DNA from 3 places in the Paenarthrobacter sp. genome. Region 1 is predicted to be linked to each of the others. Evidence: riboswitches for the same ligand, from Rfam matches in the RefSeq annotation. Region 1 holds a riboswitch; each other region holds the start of a gene.

Evidence for each region. Region 1 has a riboswitch for cyclic di-AMP ahead of RIF72_RS04600 (NlpC/P60 family protein). Riboswitches for the same ligand answer to the same signal wherever they lie in the genome.
Region 2: another riboswitch for cyclic di-AMP. It lies ahead of RIF72_RS12415 (hypothetical protein); the one in region 1 lies ahead of RIF72_RS04600 (NlpC/P60 family protein).
Region 3: another riboswitch for cyclic di-AMP. It lies ahead of RIF72_RS18330 (NlpC/P60 family protein); the one in region 1 lies ahead of RIF72_RS04600 (NlpC/P60 family protein).

Annotation. Positions count from the first base shown of each region.
Region 1 is NZ_JAPSHI010000004.1:29,701-34,158, forward strand. Features, by position in the region: gene RIF72_RS04590 (metal-dependent transcriptional regulator) at 1-310, shown strand, start outside; cyclic di-AMP (ydaO/yuaA leader) riboswitch at 494-735, shown strand; gene RIF72_RS04595 (M23 family metallopeptidase) at 740-1,576, shown strand; cyclic di-AMP (ydaO/yuaA leader) riboswitch at 1,715-1,884, shown strand; gene RIF72_RS04600 (NlpC/P60 family protein) at 1,889-2,632, shown strand; gene RIF72_RS04605 (NlpC/P60 family protein) at 2,727-3,524, shown strand; gene RIF72_RS04610 (HNH endonuclease) at 3,886-4,386, shown strand; gene RIF72_RS04615 (NTP transferase domain-containing protein) at 4,430-4,458, shown strand, end outside.
Region 2 is NZ_JAPSHI010000015.1:38,606-43,063, reverse strand. Features, by position in the region: gene RIF72_RS12425 (response regulator transcription factor) at 1-571, shown strand, start outside; gene RIF72_RS12420 (HAMP domain-containing sensor histidine kinase) at 575-2,071, shown strand; cyclic di-AMP (ydaO/yuaA leader) riboswitch at 2,180-2,365, shown strand; gene RIF72_RS12415 (hypothetical protein) at 2,367-3,221, shown strand; gene RIF72_RS12410 (aminotransferase class V-fold PLP-dependent enzyme) at 3,327-4,458, opposite strand, start outside.
Region 3 is NZ_JAPSHI010000037.1:11,676-16,133, reverse strand. Features, by position in the region: gene RIF72_RS18340 (NCS2 family permease) at 1-1,323, opposite strand, end outside; gene RIF72_RS18335 (copper resistance protein CopC) at 1,436-2,077, shown strand; cyclic di-AMP (ydaO/yuaA leader) riboswitch at 2,228-2,419, shown strand; gene RIF72_RS18330 (NlpC/P60 family protein) at 2,423-3,220, shown strand; gene RIF72_RS18325 (FAD-binding protein) at 3,446-4,138, opposite strand.

The sequences.
Region 1 (4,458 bases):
CAACCCTATTCCAGGACTTGAAGCACTTGGTGGCCTTGCCAGCCAGCCCTTCCCCCGGCTTGACGTCAACCTGTTGCAGGCCATGGATGGCTACGCCGCCGATTCGCGTGTGGTGGTCAGCCGCTTGGCGGAGCCCATCCAGGTGGAGCCCGAGCTCCTTACCCAGTTGGACGAAGGCGGAATCCGTCCGGGCGCCAGCGTCTCGCTGGAACGCGTCGGTGAGTACATCTCGGTCCGGGTCCCTGGTATTGAAGGCGCCTTGGAGCTACCTCCTGAAGTTGCCGCGCACGTCTTCGTCTCCCTCAGCTGACCGGAGCTGGCCCAGTACCGTGTCAAACCTCACTTTTGGTCCTTCGGCGCGCGTGTGACCTGCGGTTTTTCGGAATTGATGATAAGGGGCTGCTGCGTTCAGACCGTTCCTGTTGATAACGAATTTATTACCGAACGCCTTAATCCCCTATAGTTATCTACTAGCGCTGATACCAAAGCGTTACCTGATCCGGAGCCGAGCTCTGCCAGCGGATCAGGTGTGTTACCCACCACTGGCAGAGGCGGGGGAACCACAAGCGGCTGTCTAAAGAAGCAGCCTTGGGGTGAAGTCCGCAGCAGAAGTGCCCACGTATACAAGTCCCTCTTGGGATACCTGTGTGCCGTGAGCGCCTCGTGCGGACCGGGTCTTTGTACTCTCTGACCCGAATCCGACAGCTAACTTCGCAGGCTTTTGAGAGAGGAACAGAGTTTGACATCGCAGAACGTCAGGGGCCGCCGCCGTGCGTCCGGCCCCGCTGCTGAGCTGCGGCCAGCCACCGTCGTAACGGAGATCCGGCCTCGCGACACCGAGCGTCAGGTGCGCCGCCGTAAGAGCCCGATGCGCCAGGTTGCCGACTTCGCCGCTGCCAGCGGCGTCGGGCAGAAGGCCGGTGTTGCGCTAGCCGCCACCGGACTTGCCCTGACTGTCGGCCTGCCCGCCACTAGTCCTGTCATGGCCACCTCGGAATCGGGCCAAACCGAGTCCGCCCTTGCAGTGGCCGCTCCTGCTGGCAGCCAGCCCGAAGTCTCCGCTGCCGCGTCAGCCAAGATCGACTTCAGCCGCGCCGCCGTCGCAACTGCTGCCGACCCGGATGGCAAGCTGAAGCAGCTGCTCAGTGCGCAGTCGACAGAAAGCATCCAGCGGACCTCGTCCGTTGGCAGCATGGCCAGCCCCCTTGACACGCTCTCCACGGCATCCCCTTTTGGTTACCGCATCAGCCCCCTCACGGGTGGCGCCGGTGACTTCCACCGTGGCCAGGATTTCGTTGCCCAGTGCGGCACGGCTGTGCACGCCGCGGCGACAGGCAAGGTCACCTTCGCCGGATGGCACGAGTATGGCGGAGGCAACCGCGTGGTCGTTGATCACGGCAATGGCCTTGAAACCACGTACAACCACCTGTCGTCGTTCACCGTCCAGGTTGGACAGACCGTAAACCGTGGCGACACCGTCGCCCTGAGCGGCACCACTGGCGCTTCCACCGGCTGCCACCTCCACTTCGAGGTCCAGGTCAACGGTGAAGTTGTAGACCCCATGGGCTGGCTCTGAGCCAGGTGATGGCTGCCTCTCGCATTCGCGAGACACCCCGTGACCTGAATGTGACATTCGCGTTCAACTGTTGTAGCGTACAGAGCGCATCGGCTTTTTAGGGGGCCGATGCACTTGAGTGGATTGCCTAGCTCTGCCACCGCTCAGGGTCCGTTCGCATAAATCGTCTGGCAGGGGCGGGGGAACCATTTCTGGTCTTCGAAAGAAGGCCTTGGGGTTAAGTCGCAAAAGCTTCCTTGGAAGCAGCGCGGCCGGATGACTCCCATCCGAATCCGACAGCTCACCTCGCAGGCATTGGGAGAGGCTACCTTCGTGTCATCACGCACTACCCCTGCGCGCCATCGCGCCCAAACGGTTCGTACGAACCCGTTGAACACTCTTTCCAAGGCTGTTTCCTCCAATGCAGGGACCGTAGGCCGTCAGGCCGCCGTCCTCGCAGCAGCCTCAGGCCTCGTCCTCACCGTCGGCTTGCCGGCACAAGCAGCAGACACCGACGTTTCCAAGTTGGAAGCCTCCAGCACCCAACAGCTGGTGGCTACCGCGGTGGTTACCGCAGAACCGACAGCTACTGTTTCCTTCGAGAGCCCCATCGTGGCCACCAAGGAAGCCCCCAAAGTAGTCCAGCGCGCAGCGCAGATTACCGAGCGTGCAGCGGCCACCACTGAAGAAACAGTGCAAGCAGTTACAGCTAAGTCCTCCGAGGCCAAGGATTCGCCTTCCAACGCAGCTGCCTCCGGTCTCGCCGCCATTGCCTACACCGGCATCGGCTCTCCCTACGTTTGGGGCGGCACCACACCCAACGGTTGGGATTGCTCCGGCTTCACCCAATGGGTCTACGCACAGGCAGGAATCAGCATCCCCCGCGTCAACGCCTGGACGGCCATGACGCCTACCAGCACTCCTGCTCCCGGCGACCTCGTCATGCAGAACGGCGGAGCCCATGTGGGCATCTACGTCGGCAACGGCATGATGATCAGCGCCTTGAACCCCGGTCAAGGAACGCTGCTGCACTCCGTAGCGTCCACCGGCTCCTCCTCGTTCTACACCCTCCGCTAAAAATCCGGTTCGGGGTCGGCCGAATGCCCCACTTGCTGGCCAACCCACTACCCGCGTGTACCCCAACTGCACGCGGATACGAAAAGAGAAAATCATGACCAGTGCAAATAAGGTTGCACGGCACCGCGCTGAGGCCCCCAAGACCAGCTCGCTTGCCGTCATCGCCAAGGCCGTCAGCAACAACGCCGGTGGCGTTGGACGCCAGGCAGCAGTTATTGCCGCAGCTTCAGGCCTGGTCCTGACCAGTGGCATCGCCGCCAACGCTGCCGACACCAACGTGGACCGTGAATCTACGTCCACGTCCACCCTGGACGTACAGTCGGTAGTCCAGGCCACCATCGCCGCGGACTCCACTGTAGCCATTTCCTACGAGCGCCCCGTGGTCACCACCGTGGAAGCCCCGGCTCCCGTGGTAGTTGAGGAAGTTCCGGCCAAGGTTGAAGCCAAGGTCGAAACCAAAGAGGCACCTGCGGTTACCGCCAACGCAGCTCCGGCAGCCAATGCAACCGTTGCCGTCAGCAACGCGACCCCAGCTCCGGCAGCTCCCGCCGCATCCAGCGGACTCGGTGCCGCTATCGCTGCGGCGGCTTACGCCCAGCTCGGCGTCACCCAGGACTGCACCATGCTGGTGACCAACTCCCTGGCTGCGGTTGGCATCAACTTCCACGACTGGCCCGCCGGGTACCTCTCCCTCGGCCGCACCGTCAGTGCAGCAGAAGCCCAGCCCGGCGACCTCGCCTACTACGCCAACGGCGGTTTGGCCGGACAGGCCCACATCGCTGTATACGTAGGCAACGGCCAGGCAGTCCACGGTGGATGGAACGGATCCACCACGGCCCTCTTCAGCGCCAACGTTGGCTCCGGCCCGGTCTTCATCCGCGTCAACGGCTGATCCATCTTCTTCAGAACACCCCGCGGGCTTCGGCCGGCGGGGTGTTCTGCATTAACCGTTGCCGATTTTCGGGGTGCCTGCAGTAAGGGGCGTGCGCCCACCACCGACTTTGGTTCTGAAAACCGTCCGACACGCGTCAACCAAGTGTGTCGGGCCGGAATTGCCCCTCAAAGCAGGTGATAGCGGCACGCAACCCTTAACCGCGCATGAAATCTTGCCGACACCGCACACGAAACGACAGAAAAATTCGTTGATACGGCATATAAGTGCTTACCCTTATGTTGTCGATCCACAGCCCGTACATGCAGAGGGCAGCCGGCCCTCGTGCCCCTGACGGGTGCGGCCGTGAAGAGGTACGTGCATGCGCACACTCGTTCTGAATGCTGGATATGAACCGCTGGCGGTAATAACATTCCGCCGGGCGCTGGTCCTTGTGCTCACTGGGAAAGCTAGCGTGGTGGCCGAAGGCGACGAGCCTGTCGTCGGGCCACAGGAGATTCTCGGAAGACCTTCCGTGATCCTCCTCAACCGCTACATCCGTCCCCGGTACAACAGGATCACTGCCGTGAGTCGCCGCGGGGTACTTCGCCGCGACGGCCATCGCTGCGCCTACTGCGGGAAAACAGCCCACACCATAGACCACGTCCACCCCAAATCCAGGGGCGGCGCGGATTCCTGGGAAAACCTGGTTGCGGCGTGCTTGAAATGCAATAACGCCAAGAGCGACCACACGCTGGCCGAGATGGGTTGGAAACTCCGTTTCAAGCCCGGTGTGCCCCAGGGAACCATGTGGCAGATTAAGGAACTCGAGAAACCTGCGCCGGACTGGGACCCGTTCCTGTTGCCGGAATCCGCTGCCTGATCGATTTCTGCCGGTCTCCACCCGTCCCGGGTAATCTGGGCGAATGGAGTTCAATGCCGTGATTCTGGCGGG
Region 2 (4,458 bases), on a different contig from region 1:
AGTGAAGCTGGCCAAGGATTTCCGCCCTGACGTGCTGGTCCTGGATGTCATGCTTCCCGGATTCGACGGCGTCGAGGTCCTGAACCGCATCCGCACCTTCGCCCCGGAGGTTCCCGCCCTGTTCCTCACGGCCAAGGACGCCGTACAGGACCGCATTGTGGGGCTGGCAGCTGGCGGCGACGACTACGTCACTAAACCCTTCAGCATGGAAGAAGTCCTCCTGCGCCTCCACCGCCTGGTCCAGCGCTCCGGCGTAGCTGCCATGGACACCGCCGAGCTGGTGGTAGGCGACCTCACACTCAACGTAGATACCCGGGAAGTAACCCGCGCCGGCCAGGACATCCCGCTGACCGCCACCCAGTTCGAGCTGCTTCGCTACCTCATGGAGAACCCAAAACGAGTGGTCAGCAAAGCCCAGATCCTGGACCGCGTGTGGGATTACGACTTCGGCGGCCAGGCCAACATCGTGGAGCTCTACATCTCTTATCTGCGCAAGAAGATCGAAGCCAACCATCCCCCAATGATCCATACCATCAGGGGTGCCGGATACGTCATCAAGCCTGCGGACTAGGCATTGAGCACCCTCCCAAGAGTGGCCGGGAAGTCCGGCCGCAGTTGGCTCGACCCCTCCACCTGGCACTTGCGTACACGCCTGGTCCTGGTGGCCATGGCACTGCTGATCGCCATTTGCGCTGCGGTGGGAGTTGTCAGCTACGCGTCCATGGACATGGTCTTCAACAGGCAGCTCGACAGGCAGTTGGAGCAGGCGTCCAGCCGGGCAAACGACTTCGGCAGGCCGCCGTCGAACTTTCCGTTATCCCCAGGCAGGCCGGATCCTTTGGAGGCGCGCGGGCAGGCTGCGGGCACGCTCAACGCAAGGATCGACGGCTCCCTGGTGCGTAGCTCGGGTTTGATCGACGCCCACGGTAACCGCGTCTCGCTCTCAGCCGACGACGAACAGGTCCTGGTATCGCTCCCCACGGACAATCAACCCGTGGATCAATCACTGTCGAACGGCGACTACCGGCTAGTGGCAGTCGAGACTACTTATGGCGACGTGATTGTGACCGGCCTGCCCCTCGCCGACAAACAATCTGCCCAGGCGTCCTTGGTGTGGACCATGGTGCTGGTCTCGCTGGCTGGGCTGGTAGTGATCGGGCTCGTAGGAACGGTCATCATCCGCCGGACCATGCGTCCGCTGGAGCAACTCTCCGAGGTTGCCATCAAGGTTTCGCGCCTACCCCTCGACGCCGGTGAGGTGGCACTGGCAGTGCGCGTACCGCCGTCGGCATCTCACCCTGGAACGGAAGTGGGCAGTGTCGGCTATGCCTTGAACCAGATGCTGAACAACGTTTCGAGCGCACTGGAAGCACGTCAGGAAAGCGAAACCAAAGTGCGGCAGTTCGTGGCGGACGCCTCGCACGAGCTGCGGACTCCCCTGACAGCCGTCCGGGGCTACACCGAGCTGCTGAGGATGACGGAGAATTTCACCGAGGATGGATGGAAGTCGCTGGCCCGAGTCCAAAGCCAGGCCGAACGCATGACCACTTTGGTGGAGGACCTTCTTCTGCTGGCGCGGTTGGACGAGGGTCAGCCCGTCAAAGTTGAGGACGTGGACCTGACACAGCTGGTGGTCGAAACGGTCAGTGACGAGAAAGTCATGGCACCGGACCACATTTGGCAGCTCCAGCTCCCCGATGAGCCCATCACCATGCGCGGCGACGCCACCCAACTTCACCAGGTACTGGCCAATTTGCTGTCCAATGCCCGCAAGCACACCGATCCCGGCACCACTGTGGTCACAGGCGTGATGCTCTCCGCCGATGGCAGCGCCGTGGTCACAGTGACGGATAACGGTCCCGGAATTACTGAAGACTTCCAAGGCAGGATCTTCTCCCGGTTTGCCCGCGCCGATGCGGCGCGATCAGGTAGCGAAGGCACCTCCGGACTCGGCTTGTCCATTGTGGAATCCATCATTTCAGCGCACGGCGGCAGCGTGGAGATGACCTCGCGGCCGGGGCATACCGAATTCGCCGTCCGACTCCCGGCGGTGAGCACCGAACGCCCATAACGAATCGGGCAAGGCGACTCACCGCCGCCGTGATCTCTGTTACCTAAATGTGACTTCTGCGGAAAGCTCCTGTACCGTCGAAAGGGTGGGTCGCCCCAACTGGCCCGCATCCGGGATGCGCCGAGCTCTGCCACTTCCCGGAGTCCGTTCTTTCACCGAGGCAGAGACGGGGGACCCAGAGTCTCCGGGCAAGGCCTTTTGGTCGGCCCTTGGGGTGAAGCCGCAGCGTGATGCGCGGCCGGATGACCTCATCCGAACCCGACAGCTAACTCCGCAGGCGCTGAGAGGTAATCACATGTCTGAATTTAACGATCAGACGCGCCCTTCCGCGCGTCACCGCGACGAACACAACGCACCGCACACCAAGTCGCAGTCCGTCCTCAAGAACGCAGCCCGCCAAGGTAAGTCCGGCCACCGCATGTCCGTAGTCGCCGGTGTTGTGGCAGCTGCACTGGGCGTTGCGTCGCTCGGAACCGCCGCCAACGCCGCGCTGACCCTCCCCGAGGCCAGCCGCGTAGCCGGAACCCAGGCCAGTGCGCAGGTCAACACCAACAAGTCGGCTGAGATCTCTGCTTCCCTGAATGCTGCCGCCGAAAAGGGCGCAGCCGACAGGGCCGCTGCGGATAAGGCAGCTGCTGACAAGGCTGCCGCCGAAAAGGCTGCAGCTGACCAGGCCGCCGCCGCGCAGGCCGCCGCCGAAAAGGCTGCAGCCGACCAAGCTGCCGCCCAGGCCGCAGCTGAGAAGGCTGCTGCTGACGCTGCCGCCAAGCAAGCCGCCGACGCCGCCGCTGCCGCTGCCGCCGCGGAAGCCGCAGCAGCTGCTGCCGCCCCCAAGGCCGTGGATGACCCCGCTGCTGCCAAGGCGTACGCCGCCAGCATCCTGGGCAACTACGGCTGGAGCCAGGCCGAGATGACCGCCCTGAACACGCTGTGGGAGAAGGAATCCAACTGGAAGACCACAGCTACCAACCCCTCCAGCGGCGCCTACGGAATCGTCCAGTCGCTGCCTGCTACCAAGATGGCCACGGCCGGCTCTGACTGGCAGACCAACTACCAGACCCAGATCAAGTGGGGCCTGAACTACATCAAGGAGCGCTACGGATCCCCGTCCGCTGCTCTGGGCTTCCACTTGGCCAACAACTGGTACTAAGCCAGACTGCTTGATTGCCGCGCCCGTTGCTGCCGTTCGCACCAGTACACACTGGAGCGGATGGCGGGAGCGGGCGCGGCTTTGTGTAAGCCGGGCTGCCCTTGCCTATGCCTCCGGTTCCGCCTCCATCGCAGCCCGCACGGCTGCGATGGAGGCGGCCACATCGCCGGCATCCGTGGACCAGTTGCTCACCGAGATGCGGAGTATTTCGCGGCCCCGCCACGACGAACCGGACATCCACACCGCACCTTCCGCCATGAGCCTCTGGGTGACGCGGTGCGTACGATTGTCGCTGCCGAAGCTCACCGAAACCTGAGTGAAGACGACGTCGTTGAGCACCTCCACACCCGGGATCGCCGCCAGTCCTTCTGCCAGGGCACCGGCGTTCGCTGCGAGGCGCTCCACCATCGAAATAACTCCTGAGCGGCCCAGTTGCCTGAGCGCAGCCCACACCGGGATGCCCCGGGCGCGGCGAGACATCTCCGGAACTTTCTCGAAAGGGTCCCCTGGCCCCGCATCAGTGGCAATGAGGTAACTCGTGTGAACGCTGAAGGCACGCCTCAAAGCTTCCGGGCGTGCCACTATTGCCAGGCCGCAGTCGTAAGGGACATTCAGGGTCTTATGGGCATCCGTTGCCCACGAATCTGCGTCCTCCACACCCGCCAACCGACCGCGCAGCTTCGGGCTCACGGCGGCCCACAGACCAAAGGCACCGTCCACGTGCACCCACGCGCCGCGATCGTGTGCCACGGCTATGGCTTCCTCCATGGGATCGAATGCCCCGGAGTGGAGGTTGCCGGCTTGCAGGCAGACCAACGATGGGCCGGGTTGCTGATCCATGGCATCAGCCAGGGCGTCGGGACTGATCCGCCCTTCGTCGTCGGCGTCTACCGGAACACAGGCGCCCAAACCGAGGTAGCGCAGCGCCAGATCCACTGCGGCATGCCGTTCCCTGCCGGCAAAGGTAGTGATCCGGGGCGCGCCGGTGAGGCCGAGCGCTTCGAGGTCCCATCCGGCCTCGTCCATCAGGTATTGGCGGCCCGCTGCCAAGCCTACGAAGTTGGCAGTCGTGGCGCCCGTGGTGAATCCGACGTCGGCTGTCGCAGGCAGGTGCAGGAGGTCCAAAAGCCAGGCGGCGGCGGATTCCTCAATGGCAGCGGCAGCGGGGGTGGCGAACCGGAGCCCGGTGTTTTGATCCCAGGCAGAGACGAGCCAATCGGCGGCCATGGCGGCGGGC
Region 3 (4,458 bases), on a different contig from region 1:
GACATAGGAGATGAAACCGGCGCCGAGGCCGTTGGCAATTGAATAGGTGAACGGCATGAGGGCGATGGTCAGGAACGCGGGAATTCCGACGCCCCAGTCCTGCCAATCGATCTTGCCCACCTGGGAGACCATCATGAAGCCCACGACCACCAGGGCGGGGGCCACGGCCTCGAACGGCACCAGGTTGATGAGCGGCGTGAAGAACATGGCCACAAGGAAGAGGACACCGGTGACGATCGAGGCGAGGCCGGTTCGGGCGCCTTCGCCAATGCCGGCGCCGGACTCGACGAAGATCTGGTTGGAGGAAACGGAGGCTCCGCCGCCCACGATTGCACCGAGTGCATCAACCTGAAGGACACGGTCAACGTTGGGGATGTTGCCGTCTTTGTCCACGGTTCCGGCCTCGTTGGCCAAGCCAACCATGGTGCCCATGGCGTCGAAGAAGATGCTCAGGAGGATCACGAATGCCAGCAAAGCCGCGGCGATGAAGCCGAGGTGTTCAAAAGCACCGAAGGGGTTGGCTTTGCCGATGAGGGACAGATCGGGGGCGCCCCATTCGGTGAGCTTGGGCGCCACCAGGGACCAGCCGCGGGGGTTGACGTTGGTTCCGTCGAAGCTTGGGCCGATGTGCAGCGTAAATTCGAGGATGGCGGCCAGCGCGGTGGAGACGACGATGCCGATCAGGATGGCGCCGCGGACCTTTCGGACCACCAGGGCGATGGTCAGGATCAAGCCCACTGCGAAAACGAGTGTCGGCCAGCCCATGAGCTTCCCGTCGACGCCCAGGCCCAGGGGAACGGTGGTGCCGGCGGCATCGGGGATGCGGCGGACAAAACCGGCGTTGACCAGGCCAATGAGTGCGATGAAGAGGCCGATGCCCACAACAATGGCCGTCTTCAGGGCCTCCGGAACCGCCTTGAACACGGCTGTCCGGAAACCGGTCAGCACCAGGATGAGCATGGTGACGCCCGATAGCACTACGAGCCCCATCATGTCCGGCCACGTCAGCCCGGGGTGGGAAGCCACTGTGACTGCGACGAAGGCGTTGACGCCCAAGCCTGTTGCCACGGCAAACGGATGTTTGGCCCATGCACCCATAAGTATGGTCAAGATGCCGGCAACGAACGCCGTGGTGGCTGCCACAGCCGTGAAGCCCAGCGACACTCCACTGGAGTCGGGTCCGGAGAGGATCAGCGGGTTCAGCACCACGATGTAGCTCATGGCGAAGAAGGTCGCGAAGCCGCCACGGATTTCCCGCGAATACGTGGATCCACGTTCGGAGATTTTGAAGTAGCGGTCGATTGCAGAACCTTGTTTCAGCATGAAGGTCTCCGAGGATCGAGGGGAGTTTGCTCTCAAATCCTATGTTGTCCTGTGGGCACTCTGAACGATTCGCCTAGTCTGTAAGGAAGCCAACACTAGGAGAAACCGCCCCATGCGTACCATCCGCCCGCTTCTGGCCGCCGTCGTCGCTGCCCTCGCTTTCGCGTCCGCCTTGCTGTTTTCCGCGGCTCCGGCGTCCGCGCACGACGTCGCCGAGTCAACCGCGCCAGCAAACGGTGCCAGCGTGGCGGAAGTCCCGGCGTCGGTCTCCATCACGTTCAACAACCGCCCGCTCGCGATCGGTTCCGGTGTAACCGTGACGGCCGGCGGTGAGAACTGGGCGGACGGTCCGGTGGAAATCATTGACAACCAAGCCGTCCAAAAGCTTCGCGAGGGCGCTCCTGCTGGTGAATACACGGTGGTATGGCGCGTAGTCAGCTCGGATTCGCACCCCATTGAGGGCACCTTCACGTTCACAGCCACCGCGGAAAGCACGACGACGGCGACTGGCCCGGTTGGTGCCACGCCGTCGGTGTCGGCGCCGTCAGCCGCAGTACCTACGGCGGGCACCGCAGCGCCCGCAGCGCCGGGAACGGGCAGCAGCGAGCCGGCCGCTGACGCCTCCCAACCCTTCCCTTGGAGCATTGTCGGGCTGGCTGCTGTTGCTGTGGGCCTCGTTGTTTACCTTGCTGTTACCGCACGGAAGAAACTTGCAGCTTCCAACAGCCCTGAAGGCGATACTCCCGCGGAATAACGCGGTTTTCTACGTACCTGCGAATATCTCGAAACGGACACTGCGACACGCCAGAAGCCCACTTCCCGTTACTTAAATGTGACTTCGGCCGAATCATCGCGTACGGTAGTACCTGTGCCTGTTCCACGTAGCGGGCACTTCCGGCCTGATTGCCTAGCTCTGCCGCAGTCCGGAATCCGTTCGCAGACAAACCTACGGCAGAGACGGGGAACCCAATTTAGGCCGCTTTCGAGCGTGCCTTGGGGTGAAGTCACGAAGCTTCCGCTGAACAGCGGGGGATAGTGGCCGGGTGACTCCCATCCGAATCCGACAGCTAACCTCGCAGGCATCGGGAGAGGCTCTTTCATGTCTTCACGCATTCTTCGCGGCCGTCGTAAGGCGGACAGCGTACGTCCTAATCCGTTCATCTCCATCTCGAAGGCAGTAGCCAGCAACGCTTCCGGCGCTGGCCGCCAGGCAGCTGTAATCGCAGCAGCCTCGGGCCTCGTTTTGACCGGCTCCATTGCTGCTCACGCAGCTGAGGCTCCGGTTCAGCGCGACTCCAGCCCCGCAACGGTCGCAGAGACCGTTTCCGAGGCACCCACCAAGGTTGTTACCGCTCTGGCAACGGCTACCGTCAACTTCGAGCGTCCGGCCGTTGCTTCCGTAGCAGCTCCGGTTATCGAAAAGCCGGCTCCCGTTGTTGAGGCTCCTGTGGTCCAGAAGGCAGCAGTCACCACTGCTGCTGCAACAGCTCCTGTCGCCGCCCAGGCTGCGGTTGCTGCTGCTCCTGTGGCTGCCGCACCGGCTGCCCCTGCTCCTGTAGCTGCTGCTCCCGCCGTTGGCGGCGTCAACGCAGCCATGGTTGCTTCGGCTTACGCACAGATCGGCGTCTTCCAGGACTGCACCGCCATGGTCGAGAAGGCTCTCGGCTCCGCGGGCATCCCCGTAGGCGACCTCGGTCCCATGCAGTTCATGAACTACGGCAAGGTCGTTAGCGATCCCCAGCCCGGTGACATGATCGTCCAGTCCGGCCACGTTGCTATCTACATCGGCAACGGCCAGGCAATCAGCGGTGGCATCAACGGCAACCAGACGGGCATCCACCCGATCAGCTGGTTGACCGCAACGGGTCCCCTGACCTACGTACGCGCTGGCGCATAAAGCCTCACGCTTCAGTTCAAAGGCCGGTGCCTTCAAAGACTAATGTCTTTGGAGGTGCCGGCCTTTGGCGTTAAGTTCTGTTTGTTAATGTTCAGCGGGGAAAGAATGTTCAGCGGGGAACGTTCGACGGCGGGTCGATAGTCGCGTGGGCGGCGGGGCCCGTGTGGGCTAGTGGGCCTTTGGGCGTCGTCCCTAGGCGTAATGCCCTAGGTGAGGGCGATGCCCCTAGGCGAGGGCGATGCCCGGACCTGCGGGCAGGGCTACCTTTGAAGAGATGGCTTGGCCCACTGCCTTGGCTTGGCGGAGCACTTCCTTGGGAGACGGGGTGATAAGGTCCCCAACGCCCACCAGGTGCATCCCTACCGCACGCATGGCGGCCGCGAAGTTCTGGCCAACTGCTATTCCAAGTTCGGAGAGCATGCGGCGCAGCTGGCTTTGGGCGCAGCGCGTCACTACTACGTGGTCTGCCAAGAGAACGCCGTTGGCGGTGTGGACTGCCCACTGGCGTGGAGTGGACTCGAAGGGGCCTGATACGTGGAGGCCCGTTCTCAGGCCCGCTGTGGTCATGCTGGCGGCTGGCCCGTATCCGATTTGCCGGGAGGGGTCTGAGCCCAGGAAATCAAGACGGACGGCGCGGGTGGTGTTGCGGACGTCCAGTTGGTGGTTGGCGGCGTAGTTCCGCAGGTGTCGGAGGATCTCGTTGCGTTCCTGCATGGCTGCAGGATCGGCCACCTCGGTGCGTTGAATCATGCCTGTATGGACGGAAGGACCGGTGGTGGACAACGCACCAAACCCGTCCACGACGATTGAGCCCACGCCATAGCGGCTGAGTTCGCTGGCAACTGCCAAGCCGGACAGGCCGGCTCCGATGACCACGGTGGTGGTGCGCTCCGTGCCGGAATCAGGCGTGAGTGACACTGCTTGGTTCCTCCTTGACGTGTGTGCCTTACGGCATCGCGTGGGATCGCGTCCGAGTTCCCCAAGCGGCCGCAAATAAATGGCCGGAGTGTGCTGTGAAACACGTTGGCCGGCCATTCGGTGACTCGAACACTACCGAACTTTTTCGGCCATGGATAGCCTCCGCGACTGCGCGTTTTGTGTGTTCGTCCGGAGCGCAATGTGGAAGGCCGGGAACCGAGCCCGGACCGTTATGCACATAGCCTAATGTCGCCTTGATTCGGTCCTGCCGACCGAGAATAGTTGGCATTGGGAGGAGAAATTTCCCGGTTTCTCCTGCT